One region of the Saccharopolyspora taberi genome, then DNA from elsewhere that is predicted to be linked to it. Evidence: riboswitches for the same ligand, from Rfam matches in the RefSeq annotation. Region 1 holds a riboswitch; each other region holds the start of a gene.
What was found. Region 1 has a riboswitch for cobalamin ahead of ABD691_RS17470 (Rossmann-like domain-containing protein). Riboswitches for the same ligand answer to the same signal wherever they lie in the genome.

Region 1 (6,002 bases):
AAACCCGCTGGGCCTCAAGCGGAATCATCAGGTAGAGCTGGTTGTAGAGCGCGAAGTAGGCCGACAGCGCGAGCGTGAACGCCAGGAACCGCCGGTTGGTGACCACCTCGCGCCAGCTGCCCAGGACGCTGCCGCGCTGCGGAGCGCGGTCCTGGCGGGGCAGGACGACGATCTGCGCGACCGTCAGCACGGCGAAGGCGATGCACGCCACCAGCGCGGTCACCCGGAAGTCGACCGCGAGCAGGGCCGCGCCGAGCAGCGGGCCGACGAGCGTGCCCGCGTGCGCGAAGACGTTGAACACCGCGAACGTCTCGGCCCGCCGCTCCCCGGCCTCGTGCATGATGTAGGTGCGCACCGCCGGGTTGAACAGGGCACCGGCCAGACCCGTGAGCACGGCGGCGGTGAACAGCCCGGGCAGCGCGGTGAACACGCCGAACAGCCCGAAGGAAACCACCCGCAGCGCGCAGCCGGTGATGATCATCGGCCGGCAGCCGAGCCGGTCCGCCGCGGTGCCGCCGAGCAGGAACATCCCCTGCTGACTCAGGTTCCGCACCCCGAGCACCAGGCCGATCACCGCGGCGCCGTGGCCGAGCTGGCCGCTCATGTAAGTGGCCAGGAACGGCAGCAGCATGTAGAAGCCGACGTTGATGCCGAACTGGTTGATCACCAGCAGCCGCGACGCGGGCGAGAGCTGCCGGAAGTCCGCGGCCCTCACGTCCGGTCCCCGCAGGTCTCGCAACCGGCTCCGCCGCACGGGTCGGCCACCTCGCGCGTCCTGGTCCAGCCGGAGTCCACTTCGGATGGTGAACTCGCCCGGGGGACCAGGCCGTGGTCGAGGTGATAGGCGTCGTCGAAGATGGTCTGCCAGTACCGGTGCGGGCCGTCCGGGAACACCCCGCACACCAGGTCCGACCCCAGTTCCCGCGCGCACCACGCGGCCACCAGCGCGACCGCGCCGGTGCTCCAGCCGCCGGTGACGAACGAACCCGCGGCGAGCCTGCGGCAGGCGTCGGCGGCTTCGGCCGGGCCGACCCAGTGCACCTCGTCGAAGATCTCGTAGGCGACGTTGCGCGGGTGGATGCTGCTGCCGAGCCCGCGCATCAGCCGCGGCGCGGCGGTCCGGCCGAACACCGTCGAGCCGACCGAGTCCACGCCGACGATCCTGATGTGCGGCCAGCGCTCGCGGACCACCGACGCGATTCCCGCGCTGTGCCCGCCGGTTCCGACGCTGCACACCAGGACGTCCAGCCGCTCGAACTGGCCGATGAGCTCCTTGCCGAGCGCGGCGTACCCGGCCGGGTTGTCGGGGTTGTTGTACTGGTCCGGCCAGTAGGCGCCCGGCCGCCGCGACAGCACCCGCGCCACGCGGTCACGCCGGGCGCGCTGCCATCCGCCGGTGGGGTGGGGCTGCCGCACGATCTCGACCTCGGCGCCGTGCGCCCGCAGCAGGGCGTGCGTCATCCCGTCGAGCTCGCTGTCGGCCACGACCACCACCGGGTGGCCCAGTGCGGACCCGACGCAGGCCAGGCCGATGCCGAGCGTGCCGCTGCTGGATTCCACGACCGTCGCCCCGGGCAGCAGTTCGCCACGCCTGCGCGCTCCCCGGATCAGCGACAGCGCCGCCCTGGCTTTCATCCCGCCGGGGGCGAAACCTTCGAGCTTCGCCCAGAAACCCGGGTGCGGCCGGGGGAGCGGGGCGTCGATCCGCAGGACCGGGGTGTTGCCGACGAGTTCCAGCACGGAACGGCACCTGGGGCCGCCCGCGGTCCAGGAGGTGCTGACGGCGGTCACGGGCGCTCACCGGTTTCCGCCGCGTAGAGGTGGATGTCGGTGCTGTCACCGGTCAGCCAGAAAAACGGGTACGGCTCGGCCGACAGGGCGTGCACGTCCGCGCCGAGCAGTTCGCGCAGTACCGCGCTGCCGGTTTGCGCGAACAGCACCAGCGGCAGCCGCTGCTCGCGGCAGAACGCGGAGATCTCGTCGAAGGTCCCGTTGCCCAGCACCATTCCGGACGCCAGCACCGCCTGCGCCCCGGTCATCGCCTGCCGGTGGTCCGGCACGATCGGCTCGTCCCACTCGGTGCGACCGCCCTTGAGATCGCACGGAACGCACCGTGCGCCGCGCTCGCGCAGGGCGGCCAGCAGCGAGTTCACCACGCCGATCACGGCGACGGTGTCGCCCTCGGCAAGCGGCACGAGCTTCGCGACCTCCCGCGCGCGAGCAGTGGACTTGGCCAGCGACGTCCCGCCAGGGACGCGAACCGTCCTGCTGCCGGGGTGTTCGGTGTGCGGGAGCAGGAATGCGAGATAGGCGTCGAGGACCGCGACCCGCACCGCGGGCTCGGGGTGCTCAAGCAGCTCGGCGACGTTCCTGCCCACCAGATCGCGCACCGCGCCGGGATCGAGCTCGCCCGGTTCCACGGCGCAGGAACCGATCGCGCCGCCGATCCGGAGGCTGAGCACGGAGTTCGCGTAGCCGGAGCTCCGGCCGACGTGGTGTGCACTTTGGACGGTCATGAAGGCGACCGAGGTCCGGACGTGGTCCAGGCGCGCCTCGGCGGGGCGGTCCGGATCGGCCGCGCGCACTCGGTCGGCCACCGCGGTCAGGGCCGAATGCGGCGCAGGACGGGGTGGGGCTGTAGTGGGAAGCAACGGGATTCTCCACGGAATCGGCTTTTTCGAGCAGGACCGGGTTCCACCGCGAGGTGGGTGGATCAGTTCTGCGGTTCCGGTGTGGAGAAGTGCGCCGGACGGGACGGACCGGTCCGGTGGCATGGGACGGCAGCGCTGCGCGCGACGTGGTGCGGCACGTCGAAGTACCTCCTCCGGGGCTCCGCGACCCCGTGCGAATCGGCACGACGACGTCAGTCTCCTGACTCATGGATCTTCGCCGTCCGCGCGCCTTCCCACCGTTTCACCGGCAGTGGCAATCGTGCGCGGGCGGCTCCCCATTCACAGTGGCGGGACCGTGCCGGATTCGCACCGGCTTCCTGGGCGCCGTCGCATGAACTTGTGCGGTGACATTCGCAGTCCGCGCGTCGGGCTGTCAAGCAACCCCGTCGAAGATCACTTCCGCGGTCAGCGCACGATGGCCAGCAGCGAGGTCGCGGCTGCGACCAGCTCTCGGTCGCCCTCGGCGCTCGACCGCTCCCGGGCGGCCTCGACCGGGATGCCGCGGGTGGCCAGCCGCCAGAACGCGTCCTGGTCCATCGTCACCCGCGCGGCCAGGTCGGCGCCGGAGCCCAGCCGCCATCCGCTCGGAGTGCTGACCGCGAGCCAGTCACCACCGGACGGACCGGTGACGGTGAAGCCCACGGCGGTCCCGATCGGCCGGTCCTGGTCGCGGAGCGAGTGCGGCAGAGCCCGCATGAACGTGTCGATGACGGGAGCCATCAGCTCGGGATCCTCGGCGCCGGGGCGTTCGACCGCGTCGCGGATCTGCTGCTGGTGGACCCAGAACTCGGTGTAGTCGCGGGCGATGTCGAGCCAGGCCGGACTGGGGCGGTCGTCGGCCGCCCACGACACGTCGAGATCCGCCGGGGCGTCGAGGTCGCGGGCCGCCCACAGCTCGTCCAGCTGCGGGCCCAGGTGCGCCAGCAGCCCGGTCATGACCGCCGGACTGCACTGCCGGGCGGCGCGGACGAATTCCTCGTTGGTGCGCGCCAGGTACGCGGGCAGCGTCTCGTCGTCGGCGAAGACGGCGCCCCGGTGGCCGTCCCTGCTGCCGGAGAGGCGCCGCAGGTAGTCGTTGAGAACGTGCCCGACGATGTCGTGCACCGTCCACCCTGGACAGACGGTGGGGCAGTCCCAGTCTGCCGAGGGCAGTGCCGAGAGCAGGTCGAGCAGCAGCCCCCGCTCGCGCGGGTACAGCGGCCGGGTGTCGATGGCGGGTCCGAAGCCGGTCATGGCGCGATGGTCGCAGTGCGAAACCCCGGACCGCCACCGGATTCAGCTTCGCCGCAGCTCGTGCTTCCTGATCTTGCCGGTGGCCGTCTTGGGCAGCGCGCCGACGACTTCGAAGTGCTTGGGGACCTTGAACCCGGCGAGGTTCCGCTTGCAGACCGCCCGGAGTTCCTGCGGGTCGACGGTGCGGCCGGGCGCGGCGACCACGAACGCCGTCACCGCCTCGCCCCAGCGGTCGTCGGGCATCCCGATGACGGCGCACTCGGCCACGGACTCGTGCGCGAGCACTGCCCGCTCGACCTCGACCGAGGACACGTTCTCCCCGCCGGTCTTGATCATGTCCTTGGTCCGGTCGGTGAACCAGACGACGCCCTCCTCGTCGAGGTAGCCGACGTCACCGCCGTGGAACCAGCCGTGCGCGAAGGCTTCCGCGTTCGCCCCGGGGTTGTTCCAGTAGCCGTCCATCAGCTGCGGCGTCCGGTAGACGATCTCGCCCTCCTCGCCGGGCGGCAGCAAACCGCCGTCCGGGCCCATGATCCGCACGTCGGTGGTGGCCACCGGCGGGCCCCACGAGTTGTCCTTCTCGCCCTGGTGCTCGGGCCACTGGAGTTCGGACAGCGGCGTGGTCTCGGTCTGCCCGGAGCCCAGGATGACGTCGGCCCGCGGGAACGCCGCCCGGATCGCCTCCAGCCGCTGCGCGGGCATCGGCGCCATCGCGTAGATGCCCACCCGCAGCGAGGTGGTGTCGATCTCGCCGAGCCGCGGGTGGTCGAGCAGAGCGCCCCACATCGCCGGGAGCAGAGCCACGTGGGTGGCCCGCCGGACGGCGAGGTCGTCGAGCAGGGTCTCGGGGTCGAAACCCCGGTGCAGCACGGCCGTTCCACCGGTCACCAGCATCGGGAGCAACAGCACGTCGAGCCCGGTGACGTGGAACAGCGGCAGCACGATCGGCATCACCGCACCCCTGCGCCCGCGCGGCAGGCCGAACTCCAGAGCCGAGGTCAGCGACGCGATCAGCACCGCGACGTGGCTGGTGACCACGCCCTTCGGCAGCGAGGTGGTCCCGGAGGTGTAGAGGCAGTGCAGGATGTCGCGGTCCTCGACGACGACCTCCACGGTGGCCGTGTCGTTGTCGAGCAGTGCCCGGAAGTCCGCTGCGCGGCGGCCCGCGACCTCGGCGGGCGCGGAGCCGATCACGTGCACCGAACGCACCGCCGCCTCTTCGGCGGTGTGCAGCGCTTCCTCCAGCACCGGGAGGAAAGCCTCCTCGGCCACCACGGCGCGCACCCCGCTGTCGGCGAGCTGGTAGGCGATGTCGGCCGCGGGCAGCGCCAGGTTCAGCGGCATCGCGACCACGCCGATCTTCGCGCAGGCGAAGAAGGTCACCACGAACTCCCACCGGTTCTGGATCTGCAGCGCGACGGCGTCACCGCGCTCCAGCCCGTCGGCCAGCAGCCCGCGCGCCACCGCGTTGGCGCGGGCGTCCAGTTCCCGGTACGACACCTCGTGATCGCCGTCGACGACGGCGGTCCGGTCGCCGTAGGTCTGCGCGCCCCTGGTGAGCACGTCGCCCAGCGCGGCGCGGTGGGTCAGGTTCACCACCAGCGGATCGACGAGGGACAGATCGGCGTGCATTCCGCTCATCGGGACGTCCTCCCCGCTGCCGGGCCCCGGCGACGGTCAACGGCGAAAAGTGACGCCGAGCATATGGTGTGGAAAGGGGAGTGGCCAGCCCGCGCGAGAGGGAATTCGGCCTTTCAGCCGGTAGTGCCGGCGGCTCGGTCTGGGCATCCTGCTCGTGATGTTCCCCGAAGCACCATGGGAACGCTCCCGGGCCGGAACTGGCCACAGTGGACGGTCCGTTGATCCCGCCGCCAGCCGACCAGGAAGGTCCTCCCATGCAAGCAGGCATGCGCCGGAAACCGGCCGCCTTCGCCGCGCGCGCCGCCATCGGCGCCTCGGCGCTGGTCCTCGTCCTCCCGCCGCTCCAGGCGCACGCCGAACCGCCCTCGGCGCTGCCGTCGTCGGTCGCCGAGCCGGACGGGAAGTGGCAGCCGGCGTTCGACTACGACGGCGACGGCTGCTACCCGACGCCCGCGA
Region 2 (6,002 bases), on a different contig from region 1:
GTTGCAGGAGACCACCCGGCGCGGGCGCAACTACCCGGCCGGCCACTTCCACGCCTACCGCCGCCCGGAGGTCGTCCGCCGGTCGGCCAAGGACGGAGCGAAGCCGGACCAGCCCGGATCGGACGTCGCGTGGTGGGCGGTCCGCAGCTGGCAGGAGACCGCCCGCGGTGGGCGGGCCAAGCCCGCGCCCGCCCCGCAGCCCGGCGCCGAACAGCCGGACCTGTTCGTCGACGCCGAGGAGATCGCCGTTCCGGCGCAGCAGACCGAAGAGGTCGCACCGCCGCCGAACACCACCGAGGCACCGCAGCAGGCCCCGGTGCCGCAGGCAGCTCCGCGGCAGGCAGCGGAGGCCCCGGCGCAGCAGGCCGAGCAGGCCCCGGCGCAGCAGCCCGCTCCGCACCAGGCCGAGCAGGCCCCGGCGCAGCAGCCCGCTCCGCAGCAGGCCGAGCAGGCCCCGGCGCAGCAGGCAGAGGAGCCCGCGCCGAAGCCCCGCAGGGCGGCCACTTCCGCGGCCCGCCGCACCGGAACCGAGCAGGCCACCGCCAAGGCGCCGGTCAAGTCGCGGGCCAAGGCCAAGACGACGAAGTCCACCACTGCCAAGACCACGCAGGCCAAGCGCAAGACCGCGTCCGACAAGAAGAGCACCTCGTAACTGCGGGAAGCGCCGCGCGGTGCGACTCTCGTCGGCATGGACCGAGACGAACTGCGCGCCTGGGTGGCCGCCTACGAGCGCGCCTGGCGCACTCCGGGAACCGACGTCCTCGCGGAGATCTTCACCGAGGACGCGGTCTACCGGCAGTCGCCCTACTGGGAGCAGGTGACCGGACTTCCCGAGATCGCGCGCATGTGGGAGGAACAGCGCGAAGGCGCCGACGAGATCTTCCGGATGAGCAGCGAGATCGTGGCCGTCGACGGCGATGTCGGGGTCGTGCGGGTGGAGGTCGGCTACGGCGAGCCGGTGGACCAGGAGTACCGCGACCTGTGGATCGTGCGGCTCGCGCCGGACGGGCGGTGCGGCTGGTTCGAGGAATGGCCGTTCTGGCCGGAGAAGTCGTACCGGCCGGATTGAGGCGGCACGTCTCATCCGCCCGCGGCGCCCGTGATGGACTTGTGCCCGCAGGACGACGAGCGAGGCGAGGTGGGTGACGTGTCAGTCACGGTGATCGGGATCGACGGCGGGCCGCTGCCGGAGGGCAGCGCCGAAGCGCTCGCCTCGGCCAGACTCGTCGTCGGCGCGCGGCGGCACCTGGACGCGCACGCCCCCGAACACGCCCGCAGGCTGGAGCTGGGCCCGTTCCAGCCCGCGCTCAACGCGCTCGCGGCGCTCAGCGGCGACGAGCACGCGGTCGTCTTCGCCTCGGGCGACCCGGGGTTCTTCGGCGTCGTCCGCACGCTGCGCGAGCACGGCGTGCGCTGCGGGGTGCTGCCCGGTGCTTCCAGCGTGCAGCAGCTGATGGCGCGCGCCGGGCGGTCGTGGGACGACGTCGCGGTGATCTCGCCGCAGGGCGGTGACATCGGCGCCGCGCTCAACGTGTGCCGCGCGCGTCCCGCCGTCGTGGTGCTCAGCGCGCGCGGTGCGGGGCCCGCGCAGCTCGGGTCCGGGCTGGAGGGCTGGCGGCGGACGCTGATCGTCGGCGAGGACCTCGGCGGCCCGAACGAAGCGGTCACCACGGTCGACCCGGCCGAGGCCGCGCGCCGGACCTGGCGGGAGCCGAACGTGGTGCTCTGCCTGGCCGAGCCGGACGCGGTGCCGCGGCGCAGCTGGTTCGCCGGCGGCGAGCCGCTGCCGCCGGAGTCCGGGTGGGCGCTGCACGAGGACGAGTTCTCGCACCGGGACGGGATGCTGACCTCGTCGGAGGTCCGCGCGGTGGCGCTGGCCAAGCTCGCGCCCCGGCCGGGGACGCTGGTGTGGGACGTGGGCGCCGGGTCCGGTTCGGTCGCCGTGGAGTGCGCCCGGCTGGGCGCGGCGAGCATCGCGGTGGAGTCCGACGAGGCGCAGGTCGTGCGGTTGATCACCAACGCCGCCGGGCACGGGGTGGACGTCCGGGTCGCCGAGGGCGCCGCGCCGCAGGCGCTGCGGGAGCTGCCCCGGCCGGACTCGATCTTCGTCGGAGGCGGCGGAGCCGACGTCGTCACCGCCTGCGCGCACGCCGGGGCGACTCGGGTCGTCGTGGCGCTCGCGGCGCTGGACCGCGTCGGCACGACGCGGGACGCGTTGCGCAACGCCGGGTACGAGGTGTCCGGCGTGCAGCTGTCGGCGAGCAGGCTGGTGGAGCTGGAGGACGGCGCCGCGAGCCTGAAGCCCACCGACCCGGTCGTGCTGATCTCGGGTCACCGCAAGGGAGAACACGAATGATCGGTCTGTTCGCGCTCACCCCGGCCGCCAGGCGGGCGGCCGCGGAGCTCGCCGCGCGGCTGGGGCCGGACGCGGTCCTGGCCGACGGGCCGCTCGGCCCGGTGGTGCGCCGGATGTGGCCACAGCTGGACGCGGCGGTGTTCTTCCTGGCCGCGGGCGAGGCGGTGCGGGTGATCGCGCCGCTGCTGCGCGACCGGCAGACCGACCCGGGCGTGGTGTGCGTCGACGAGCAGCTGCGGTTCGCGATCGCGCTGGACGGCGGGCACGACGCCGGGGCCAACGCGCTGGCCGAGCAGGTGGCCGACGTGCTCGGCTGCACCCCGGTCGTCACGACGGTCCCCGGCGGCGGCAGCAGCTCGCCGTGGGACGAGGTCGTCGACCTGCTCGACGCCACTGTGGACGGTGACATCGCGGCGTGCGGCGCGGCGGTCCTCGACGGCGAGCGGGTGCTGGTGGTGAACCCGCACGGATTCCCGTTGCCCGCGCTGCCGGACAACGTCGGCACCGATGTTGACCGGCCACTGTGGACGGTGGTGGTCGACGACCGGCTGCCCGGCGAGGAGGACTCGGAGCGCACCGTCCGGCTGGTCCCGCGCACCCTGGTCGTCGGTGTCGGCTCGCGGCGCGGTGTCGCCCGCAGCGAGGTGACCGAGCTGGTCGCGCGGCTGGCCCGCGACCACGACCTGGACCTGCGCGCGGTGCGCGCGTTCGCGACCGTGGACGACAAGGCCGACGAGCACGGGGTCGTCGAAGCGGTGCAGGACCTCGGGTTCTGGCACGCCGCCGAAGCCGGGGACGAGCTGCCGCTGCTGCGCTACCCGGCGGCGGAGCTGGCGGGGGTGGAGGTGCCGAACCCGAGCGACGCGGTGGCGGCGCACACCGGGACGCCGAGCGTGGCCGAGGCCGCCGCGTTGCGCGCGGCGGGCGAACTCGGGCCCGCGGAACTGGTCGTCGGCAAGATCACCGGGGAGAACGTGGTGGTGGCCGCGGCCCGCACCCGGCCCCGGGGCAGGCTCGCGGCGATCACCCTGGGCCCGGCCCCGGACCTGCGCACCCCGCGCGCCGAGGCGGAACTCCGCCGGGCCGCGGTCGTGGTCGACCCGGACCACCGGATCGACGAGGTCCGCCACCTCCTCCGCCCGGGCACGGACGTCCGGCCGGGAACCCCGGAGGACGCGGTGTCCCTGGCCCTGAAAGGCAACGCGGTCGCCCTGCTGGGCGAACTCACCACCGCCGCCGACCTGGACCTGATCCAGGTCCCCGGCATTTCCGGCTGAATGGTGGCGGCGCGGGCGCCTGAGGTTCCGCCGCCCGCGCCGCCGAGCAGAACGAACCTCACGCGGGCAGATGAACCTTGCGGTGCATGCGCTCGCCTATGTCGTGTGCGGCCGTATCAAGCAGCTTGTGGGCCAGCTCGAACAGCGCCCTGGCCACCGCGATCTCGTCCCCGATCTGCGGGACGTCCGGGTCGTCCGGGTGGCGGCGGGCGGTGCCGTGCCCGTGCAGCGCCTGGCCGTCGCCGGTGGTCATCCCGACGTCGCAGGTCGTCTTCGCGCCGGCCTCGACCACCTGCAGGTTCAAGTTGATCGTCCGAGTCTCGTTCATGGTCGCCTCCTCGGTCCGCGCGCATGACCAGCATGCGCTGGTCAGCGGCCCAGCGAAAGGGCTGCTGGGACCAGGATGGGCGTGCTCGCGGCGGTCGGCGATGCCGATCACAGAACGGTCGCGGTCGATTGACCCGGGTCGCCGGGCAGGTCAGGATACGACGGCCTGCGGCGGAGGAACCCGGTGCGAATCCGGGACGGTCCCGCCACTGTGACCGGGGAGCGGTCCCGAAGTGCACCGCCACGGCCCGCGAGGGCTGGAAGGCTCGGGAGACCCGCCGTGATCCGGGAGTCAGGAGACTCGTCGCCGGCCCCGCGCCGCGCCCGCGGCGCGCGGTAGGAGCCCCAGGGCGGAGAACCCAGGAGATCCATGCCTGCGAACGATCGCGCACGGGAAACCGATCAGGTGCGGGAAACCCCGCACGCAGCTGAAACCGATCATGGGCCGGGGACCGGTCACGGAGCGGGAGCCCCGCATCCAGCCGAAACCGATCATGGACCGGATGCCGGTCACGGGCCTGGAACCGGTCACAGGCCGAAAACCGATCGCGCACCGGAAACCCCGCACCCAGCCGAAACCGATCACGGACCGGAAAACGATCACGCACCAAATCCCCGCCACGCGTGGGGAACTGTCGAACGCCGGAAGGCGGCGTGGGTGCTGGCGGGGGTCGGCGCGCTGCACCTGATCGGCTGGAGCGCCTACCTGCTCCACCAGGAGGCGTTCACCGCCGCTGGCGGGCTGGCCGCCGCCGGGACCACCGCCTACCTGCTCGGCCTGCGGCACGGCTTCGACGCCGACCACGTCGCGGTGATCGACGACGCGACCCGGCTGCTCATGCAGCGCGGCAGGCGGCCGGTGTCGACCGGCATGTGGTTCGCGCTCGGGCACGCCAGCGTGGTGATGTTCCTGGCGTTCGCGGTGGCGTTCGTCGCCGGACCGGCCGCGCAGTCGTGGGCTGAGCAGGCCGGGCTGCAGACCTCGCTCGTCGTCGACGTGGTGGTCGTGCTCGTGCTCGGCGCCCTCGCCGTGCTGAACGCGCTGGTCCTGCGCGACGCCGTGCGGCTGCTTCGGCGGGCCCGCGGCGGCGGGGTCGGCGAGGAGGAGATCGAGCTGGTGCTGGGGCGGCGCGGGTTGATGGCCCGGCTGCTGCGAGGCCGGATGCGGGCGCTGGTCGGCCGGTCGTGGCACCTGTTCGTCATCGGACTGCTGTTCGGGCTCGGCATGCAGACCGCGACCGAGATCACGGTGCTGGCGATGGTCGCGCCGAACCAGCAGCTGTCCGCGGTCGCGGTGCTGAGCCTGCCGCTGCTGTTCGCCGCCGGGATGTGCACAGTGGACAGCGTGGACGGGATGCTGATGTCCCGCGCCTACACCTGGTCGCTGGCCCGGCCGCTGCGCAGGCTGTCGGTCAACGTGACCACCACGGCGCTGACCGTGGTGCTCGCGGCCGTGGTCGCGCTGGTGGTGCTGGCCGGGTTGCTCGACGAGCTCGGGGTGTCGCCGCTGGGCCCGGTGGCGGCGCTGGGCGACCACTTCGAACTGCTCGGCTATCTGACGCTGGCCGCGTTCATGGCAGTATGGGGCGGCGCCGCGCTCTGGTGGCGGTTGCGCCCGCCTGACCAGCGCTGATCAGGCCAGCGGGCCACAACGTGGTGGCCCGCTCCCACTCTCTGGGTCCGGCCCTGCCGGGCGAAGCACAACACGGATTGCGGACATGACTGAGAACCACTACTTCGCAGGACTCGACCTCGCCGGGAAGCGGGTGGTCGTGGTCGGTGCAGGCACCGTCGCGCAGCGGCGGGTTCCCCGCCTGATCAAGGCGGGTGCGCGGGTCGAGGTCATCGCACCGGAGGCGACCCCGGCGGTGGAGGCCATGGCCGACGCGGGGGAGCTGACCTGGCACCGGCGCGCCTACGCCGACGGCGACCTCGACGGCGCGTGGTACGTGGTGGCCTGCGCGACCGGCAACGAGGTCAACGCCGAGGTCGCGGCCGAGGCCGAGCGCCGCCGGGTGTTCTGCGTCCGCGCCGACATCGCT
Region 3 (6,002 bases), on a different contig from region 1:
GTCCGTCCTCCGGGCCGTCCGGCCCGTCGTCGTCCGGCCCCCTCCCGGCTCCGCCGGGCCCCTCATCGCCGTCCGGCTCCTCGCCGGCCTCGCCGCCGCCGTCCGGCTCCTCGTCACCGCCGTCGGCGTGCTCCGCCGCCTCCGACAACGCCTGCTGGAGCTGCTCCTCCTCCACGCCCGGCTCGTCGAACGGGTCACGGCGCCGCCGGTGCGGCAGCGCCAGCCGCGCCGCCGCCTCCACGTCGGCCTCGGCAACTTCGTCGGCGCCGCGCCACGCGGCGTGCGCGACCGCGGTCCGGGCCACCACGAGGTCCGCGCGCATGCCGTCGACCTCGAACGCGGCGCACAGCGCGGAGATCCGGCGCAGCTCGGAGTCGGGCAGCGCGACCGCCTCCACCCGCTCGCGGGCAGCGACGATCCGCTCGGCGAGCGCGGCGTCCTCGGCTTCCCACTTCCGCGCGAAACCGGCGGGGTCCGCCTCGAACGCGAGCCTGCGCCGGACGACCTCGGTCCGGGTGTCGACGTCGCGCGATGCCGCGACGTGCACGGTGAGGCCGAACCGGTCGAGCAGCTGCGGGCGCAGCTCGCCCTCCTCCGGGTTCATGGTTCCCACCAGCAGGAACGACGCCGCGTGCGACACCGAGACGCCCTCGCGCTCGACGTGCGCGCGCCCCATCGCCGAGGCGTCCAGCAGCAGGTCGACCAGGTGGTCGTGCAGCAGGTTCACCTCGTCGACGTAGAGCACCCCGCGGTGCGCCGCCGCGAGCAGGCCGGGCTGGTAGGCGCGGACCCCGTCGGCCAGCGCCCGCTCCAGGTCCAGCGACCCGACCAGGCGGTCCTCGGTCGCGCCCACCGGCAGCTCGACGAGCTGCGCGGGCCGCAGCAGCGGGCGCTCGCCGTCATGCGGACCGTCGGGGCACCGCGGGTCGGCATCGAGCGGGGCGCAGCCGAACCGGCAGTCCGGCACGACCTCCAGCTCGGGCAGCAACGCCGCCAGCGCGCGCACGATCGTCGATTTCGCGGTGCCCTTCTCGCCCCGCACCAGCACCCCGCCGATGCGCGGGTGCACCGCGTTGAGCAGCAGCGCCAGCCGCAGGTCATCGTGGCCGACCACGGCGGAGAACGGATAGCGCGCAGCTGTCATGCCAGCAGTTCCTTCCTCGGGTCTCGGACGCCCCGGGTGGTGGGAACAAGAGGCGGCAGTGTCCTGACTCCCGGCTCGCCGCGGTCCCTCCGGCCTTCCCAGGTCACCCCGGTGGCTCGCGGGGGAGGTCCGCTCCCCGGTCACAGTGGCGCCGACCGTGCCGGACTCGCACCGGCTTCCTGACGCACCTCTTGCTTGTGGACCACCGTGCATCGTCGCAGACGACGATCACGGGTGGCGGCGCGCAGTAACGAGGGACACTACTTGGCGGCGGCGGGATCGCGGCGCATGTCGACGTGCGGGATGCCGTCCTCCAGGTACTCCTCGCCGGTCTCGGCGAATCCGAAGGAGCGGTAGAAGTCCAGCGCGTAGGTCTGCGCGGAGAGCACCGAAGGCGCGCGGCCGATCTCGGCCACCGCGGCGCGCATCAGCTTGCGCGCGAGCCCGAGGCCGCGGGCGGCCCGGGCGGTGCAGACCCGGCCGATCCGCAGGGTGCCGTCCGGATCCTCCAGCAGCCGCAGGTAGCCGAGCACGTAACCGTCGGCGGAGTCGATCCAGAAGTGCCTGGTGGAATCCTCCAGATCACGACCGTCGAGTTCGGGGTAGGCGCACGCCTGCTCGACCACGAACACGTCGACCCGCAACCGCAGCATCCGGTAGAAGTCTTCGGCGTCGAGATCCGCGGTGTAGGCGCGGTGCACGGAGGTCGCGAGAGGTTGGAGGGTCACCCTTACCTGGATATCACACACCGGTGGTGACCACGGAATTCCCGCAGGCCCGGAGTTGCCGACGCCACGTCGGTCAGGCCCCGGCGATCTCCCCGGCGAACCCGGACAGCCGGGTGTAGACCCCGGGCGCGTCCGGCCGCCCGCAGCCGGTGCCGAACGACACCACCCCGGTCAGCCTGCCGTCGACCACGAACGGCCCGCCGGAGTCGCCGGTGCAGGCGTCCCGGCCGCCCTCGGGGGCTCCGGCGCAGAACATCGACTTCGCGTCGAAGTCGCCGTAGGCGCGCCCGCAGTCCTCGTCGGTGTTCACCGGGACCTCGACCGACTGGAGCACCTGCGACCGCTCCCCGGACTCCGCGGTCTGGCCCCAGCCGTAGACCCGGCCGACCGTTCCCGGCTGGTACCGCGCGGCGTCGTCCGGCGCGACCAGCTCGACCGGCTGCTGCTGCACGGGCGCGCGCAGCGTGAGCACCGCGACGTCGTGGCCGCGCGCGAAGCCGCGGTACTGCGGGTGCACCCACGCCCGCTCGACCTCGCTGACCGTGCCCTCCTGGGTCCTCAGATCCACCCGGCCGGTGACCGCGCGCAGCTCCCGCGGCGACCGCCGCGCCCCGGTGATCGGGTCGACCGCGCAGTGCGCGGCGGTGACCACCTTGACCGGGCTGATCAGCGCTCCGCCGCAGAACTGGTTGCCCGCGTCGTCGGTCAGCGCCACGATCCACGGGGCGTCGGCCGGGGTCGTGGCCGATCCGCCGAGCACGCGCGGCTCGGGCGCGTCCGCCGCGGCCACCGGGTGCGCGCCTGCCAGCGCGGTCACCGCGCCCGCCACCAGAAGCGCCCGCTGCATTCCGTGCTCCACGTCCAGCCTCCACATCTCCCGGGCCATGCCAACGGCACACCGTAGCGACCTGATCACCGGAACATCAGGAGGCACAACTCACAGGCGAGCGGGAAAATATTTCGTTAAGATGGATTGCGGCGGGAAAATTTGCGGCTCACCGCTGAGTCGCACCGTCGCTCATCCGCCCCGGAACCATTCGGTCCCGACGCCCCACGGCCTCGGGACCGCTGGCCTGCGCCCAGCGCCTGCCGAGATACGCCCGATCAAGTGACACCCGGCCGTGCCGCGCCGGTCGACGCCGCACGCCCCGAGCAGGAAGGACCGCACGCTCATGGACCTGACCCCGATGCCCGCCTTCCTGCTCGCCAGCGCGATCGTGATCCTCACGCCCGGCGTCGACGCGTTCCTCCTGCTGCGCACCTCCCTGCGCTCGGGGGTGCGCCCGGGGCTGCTCACGCTCGCCGGGATCCACAGCGCGAGCATCGTCCAGGTCGCGGCCGTGATCTCCGGCCTCGGCGCGCTGATCACCCGGCAGCCCGCGGTGCTGTCGGTGCTGAAGTGGATCGGCGCGGCGTACCTGGTCTACCTCGCCGCGACGATCCTGCGCGGGCTGTGGCTGACCAGGAAGGAGTCCGCGGCGGGCGGGCTGGCCGCGACCGGGCCCGCCGATACCGCCAACCCCTTCGTCCGGGGCTTCCTGAGCAACATCACCAACCCGAAGATGCTGCTGTTCAGCCTGGCCTTCCTGCCGCAGTTCGTGGGGTCAGCGGCCGACCCCGCCGTGCAGCTGATCGGGCTCGCGGTCGTCTTCCTGGTGCTGGCCGCCGGGTGGGAGCTGACCATCGTGCTCGCCGCCGCGCGCATCGCCGACCGGCTGCGGCACCCGAGGTTCGCCAAGTCGCTGGACATGATCAGCGCGGCGGCGTTCCTGACGATCTCCGTCGGCCTGGTCGCGAGCTGACCGGCCCGCGACCAGGGCGCAGGTGAGCAGCGCGAGCGCCGCGGTCACCGCCAGGATCACCGGCGGCGACGCGATCCCGGTCAGCAGCGCGAACGCGAACGGCGCGCAGAAGCCCACGTAGGCCAGCACCCAGAACACGGCGGTCAGCCAGGCCAGCCGCGAGGGCGGCGCGATCCGGCCGACCTCGGTGAGGCAGTAGGTCACGAGCATCCCGTACCCGCCGCCGAGCAGGAGGTCGGCCGCCAGCGCGGTCACCGGTGCGGATCCCAGGACGGCCGGGACCGCCAGGGCCAGGCCCGCGGCCACCGTCAGCAGGCCCGCGACAGCGGGCGCGGTGGCGCGGCGCGCGGCGAGCCTGCGGGCGAGCGGCTGCGTCAGCAGCCCGCTGCCCGGCGTCACGGCGGTGGCGATTCCGGCGTAGATCGTTTCGAAACCGGTCAGCCCGCCGTCGACCAGGCCGGGCAGCACGCCGAAACCGACGGACGGCGCCAGGAACACCCACGGCGCGACCGGGACGACCAGCCACCGGAACCGCGGGTCCCGGATCCCGCTGGCGCGCGGCGCGGACGCGACGGGGACCGGCCTGGTCTCCGGGACGCTCGCGGCGAGCGCGAACGCACCCGCGCACAGCACGAGGTGCGGGATGTAAGCGGTGACCATCGGATGCGGCAGCCACTGCGCGATGGCCGCCGAGACCAGACCGCTCGCGCTGAACCCCGCCGAGAGCAGCAGTCCCGCGCGCCGCGCGCCGCTTCCCAGGTCGGCCGAGAGCTCCTTGACCCACGCGCTCCCGGCCGCCAGCGCCGCGCCCGTGCTCAGCCCGGTCAGCAGCCGTCCCGCGAACAGCCACGGCGTGCCGGCCGGGCCGAGCATGAGCGCGGCGGTGCCGACCGCGCTGATCCCGATCGCCCCGAACGCGACGGGCCTGCGGCCCAGCCGGTCCGCGACCGGGCCGCCCAGCAGGAGCCCGGGCAGCAGCCCGGCGACGTAGACGGCGAACAGGCTGGTGACGGTCGTCGGCGACAGGCCGAGGTGGATGCCGTAGGCGGTGAGCAGCGAGGAGAACTGGTTCGCGCCCCAGCCCGCGGCGGTCAGCAGGAAGGCCGCGCGGAACCAAGAACTTTTCATGTCCGCCAGTCCACGGCAGCGCCGGACGCGGACGCACCCCTCGTTCGGAAAACGTGAACGCTGCTCCCTTCGTGGGTGTGCGGCCTTACACCGGCCGAGGTGCCCTCGCGAATTACGCTTGAGCGCATGGATCTGCGGCGGTTGGCCTCCTTCCTCGCCGTGGCCGAGGAGAAGCACTTCGGCCGGGCCGCCGCGCGGCTTTACCTGTCCCGCGCCGCGGTGACCGGCCACGTCCAGCAGCTCGAACGGCAGCTCGGGAGCACCCTGCTGACCCGCGCGCCGGTGGAGCTGACGCCAGCGGGCGAACGGCTGGTCAAGCACGCGAGGGTGCTGATCGACACGGCCAACGCGGCCGCCGCGGACCTGGCCGACCTGCGGGTCGACGACCGGCCCTTCCGGGTCGGGATCATGGGCCACGGCTCGGCGGAGCTGACCCCGGCGTCGATGCGCGCGCTGCGGCGCGCCCGGCCGGACCTGCGGATCGCGGTGGTCACCCTCGACTTCAGCGAGGGCGAGTCGGCGCTGCTGGAGGACCGGGTGGACGTCGCGTTCGTCCGGCCCGCCCCGGTCGACGAGCGGATCACGGTCGACGTGCTGACCACCGAGCAGCGGGTCGTCGTCGTCCCCGACTCCTGGCCGGTGGCCGAGGCGCCCGGTGTCCGGCTGGCCGACATCCTCGACCTGCCGTTCCTGAGCATGCCCGAGCACACCCCGCGCTCGTTCACCGACTACCTCTACTTCGCCGCGGCGCGCGGCGGCGAGGCGCCGAGGCGGATCCCGGACACCGCCCTCACCCCGCACGACGTGCTCACCAGCGCCGCGCTCGGTCGCGGCGCGGGGTCCAGCCTCGCGTCCTTCACCCGCTACTACCCCTGGCCGGGCACGGCGTTCGTGCCGGTGGTCGACGCCCCCTGGGACCAGAGCGTGCTGGCCACCCGCACCGGCGACCGCAGACCCGAGGTGCGGCTGATGCGCAGCGTCGCGACCAAGCTGTCCCGCGAGCTCGGGCCCGAGCTGGGGTTGGTCCCCCGGACATGACGGGGCCGGGGCGCCCGCACGCCCCGGCCCCGTCGAACGCCTGGTGGTCAGCCGCCCAGCTGCGCCTGGATGTCGTCGTGGAAGGTCGCGACCCTGGTGTAGACACCGGGGTTGCCCGGCCGCGCACAGCCGTTGCCCCACGAGACGATCCCGATCAGCTTG

Region 2: linked by a shared signal. The riboswitch ahead of ABD691_RS32855 (HoxN/HupN/NixA family nickel/cobalt transporter) and the one ahead of ABD691_RS17470 (Rossmann-like domain-containing protein) in region 1 are both predicted to bind cobalamin.
Region 3: linked by a shared signal. The riboswitch ahead of ABD691_RS06270 (magnesium chelatase ATPase subunit I) and the one ahead of ABD691_RS17470 (Rossmann-like domain-containing protein) in region 1 are both predicted to bind cobalamin.

The regions. Positions count from the first base shown of each region.
Region 1 is NZ_BAAAUX010000014.1:688,434-694,435, reverse strand. Features, by position in the region: gene ABD691_RS17480 (MFS transporter) at 1-715, opposite strand, end outside; gene ABD691_RS17475 (PLP-dependent cysteine synthase family protein) at 712-1,791, opposite strand; gene ABD691_RS17470 (Rossmann-like domain-containing protein) at 1,788-2,597, opposite strand; cobalamin riboswitch at 2,845-3,014, opposite strand; gene ABD691_RS17465 (maleylpyruvate isomerase family mycothiol-dependent enzyme) at 3,078-3,905, opposite strand; gene ABD691_RS17460 (class I adenylate-forming enzyme family protein) at 3,948-5,546, opposite strand; gene ABD691_RS17455 (NPP1 family protein) at 5,813-6,002, shown strand, end outside.
Region 2 is NZ_BAAAUX010000044.1:13,476-19,477, reverse strand. Features, by position in the region: gene cobM (precorrin-4 C(11)-methyltransferase) at 1-652, shown strand, start outside; gene ABD691_RS32875 (nuclear transport factor 2 family protein) at 689-1,069, shown strand; gene cbiE (precorrin-6y C5,15-methyltransferase (decarboxylating) subunit CbiE) at 1,148-2,356, shown strand; gene ABD691_RS32865 (cobalamin biosynthesis protein) at 2,353-3,633, shown strand; gene ABD691_RS32860 (DUF1876 domain-containing protein) at 3,692-3,961, opposite strand; cobalamin riboswitch at 4,135-4,263, shown strand; gene ABD691_RS32855 (HoxN/HupN/NixA family nickel/cobalt transporter) at 4,619-5,593, shown strand; gene cobA (uroporphyrinogen-III C-methyltransferase) at 5,679-6,002, shown strand, end outside.
Region 3 is NZ_BAAAUX010000005.1:342,655-348,656, reverse strand. Features, by position in the region: partial or broken gene ABD691_RS06270 (magnesium chelatase ATPase subunit I) at 1-1,144, opposite strand, end outside; cobalamin riboswitch at 1,182-1,366, opposite strand; gene ABD691_RS06265 (GNAT family N-acetyltransferase) at 1,405-1,872, opposite strand; gene ABD691_RS06260 (S1 family peptidase) at 1,946-2,719, opposite strand; gene ABD691_RS06255 (LysE family translocator) at 3,045-3,674, shown strand; partial or broken gene ABD691_RS06250 (MFS transporter) at 3,795-4,802, opposite strand; gene ABD691_RS06245 (LysR family transcriptional regulator) at 4,929-5,840, shown strand; gene ABD691_RS06240 (S1 family peptidase) at 5,888-6,002, opposite strand, start outside.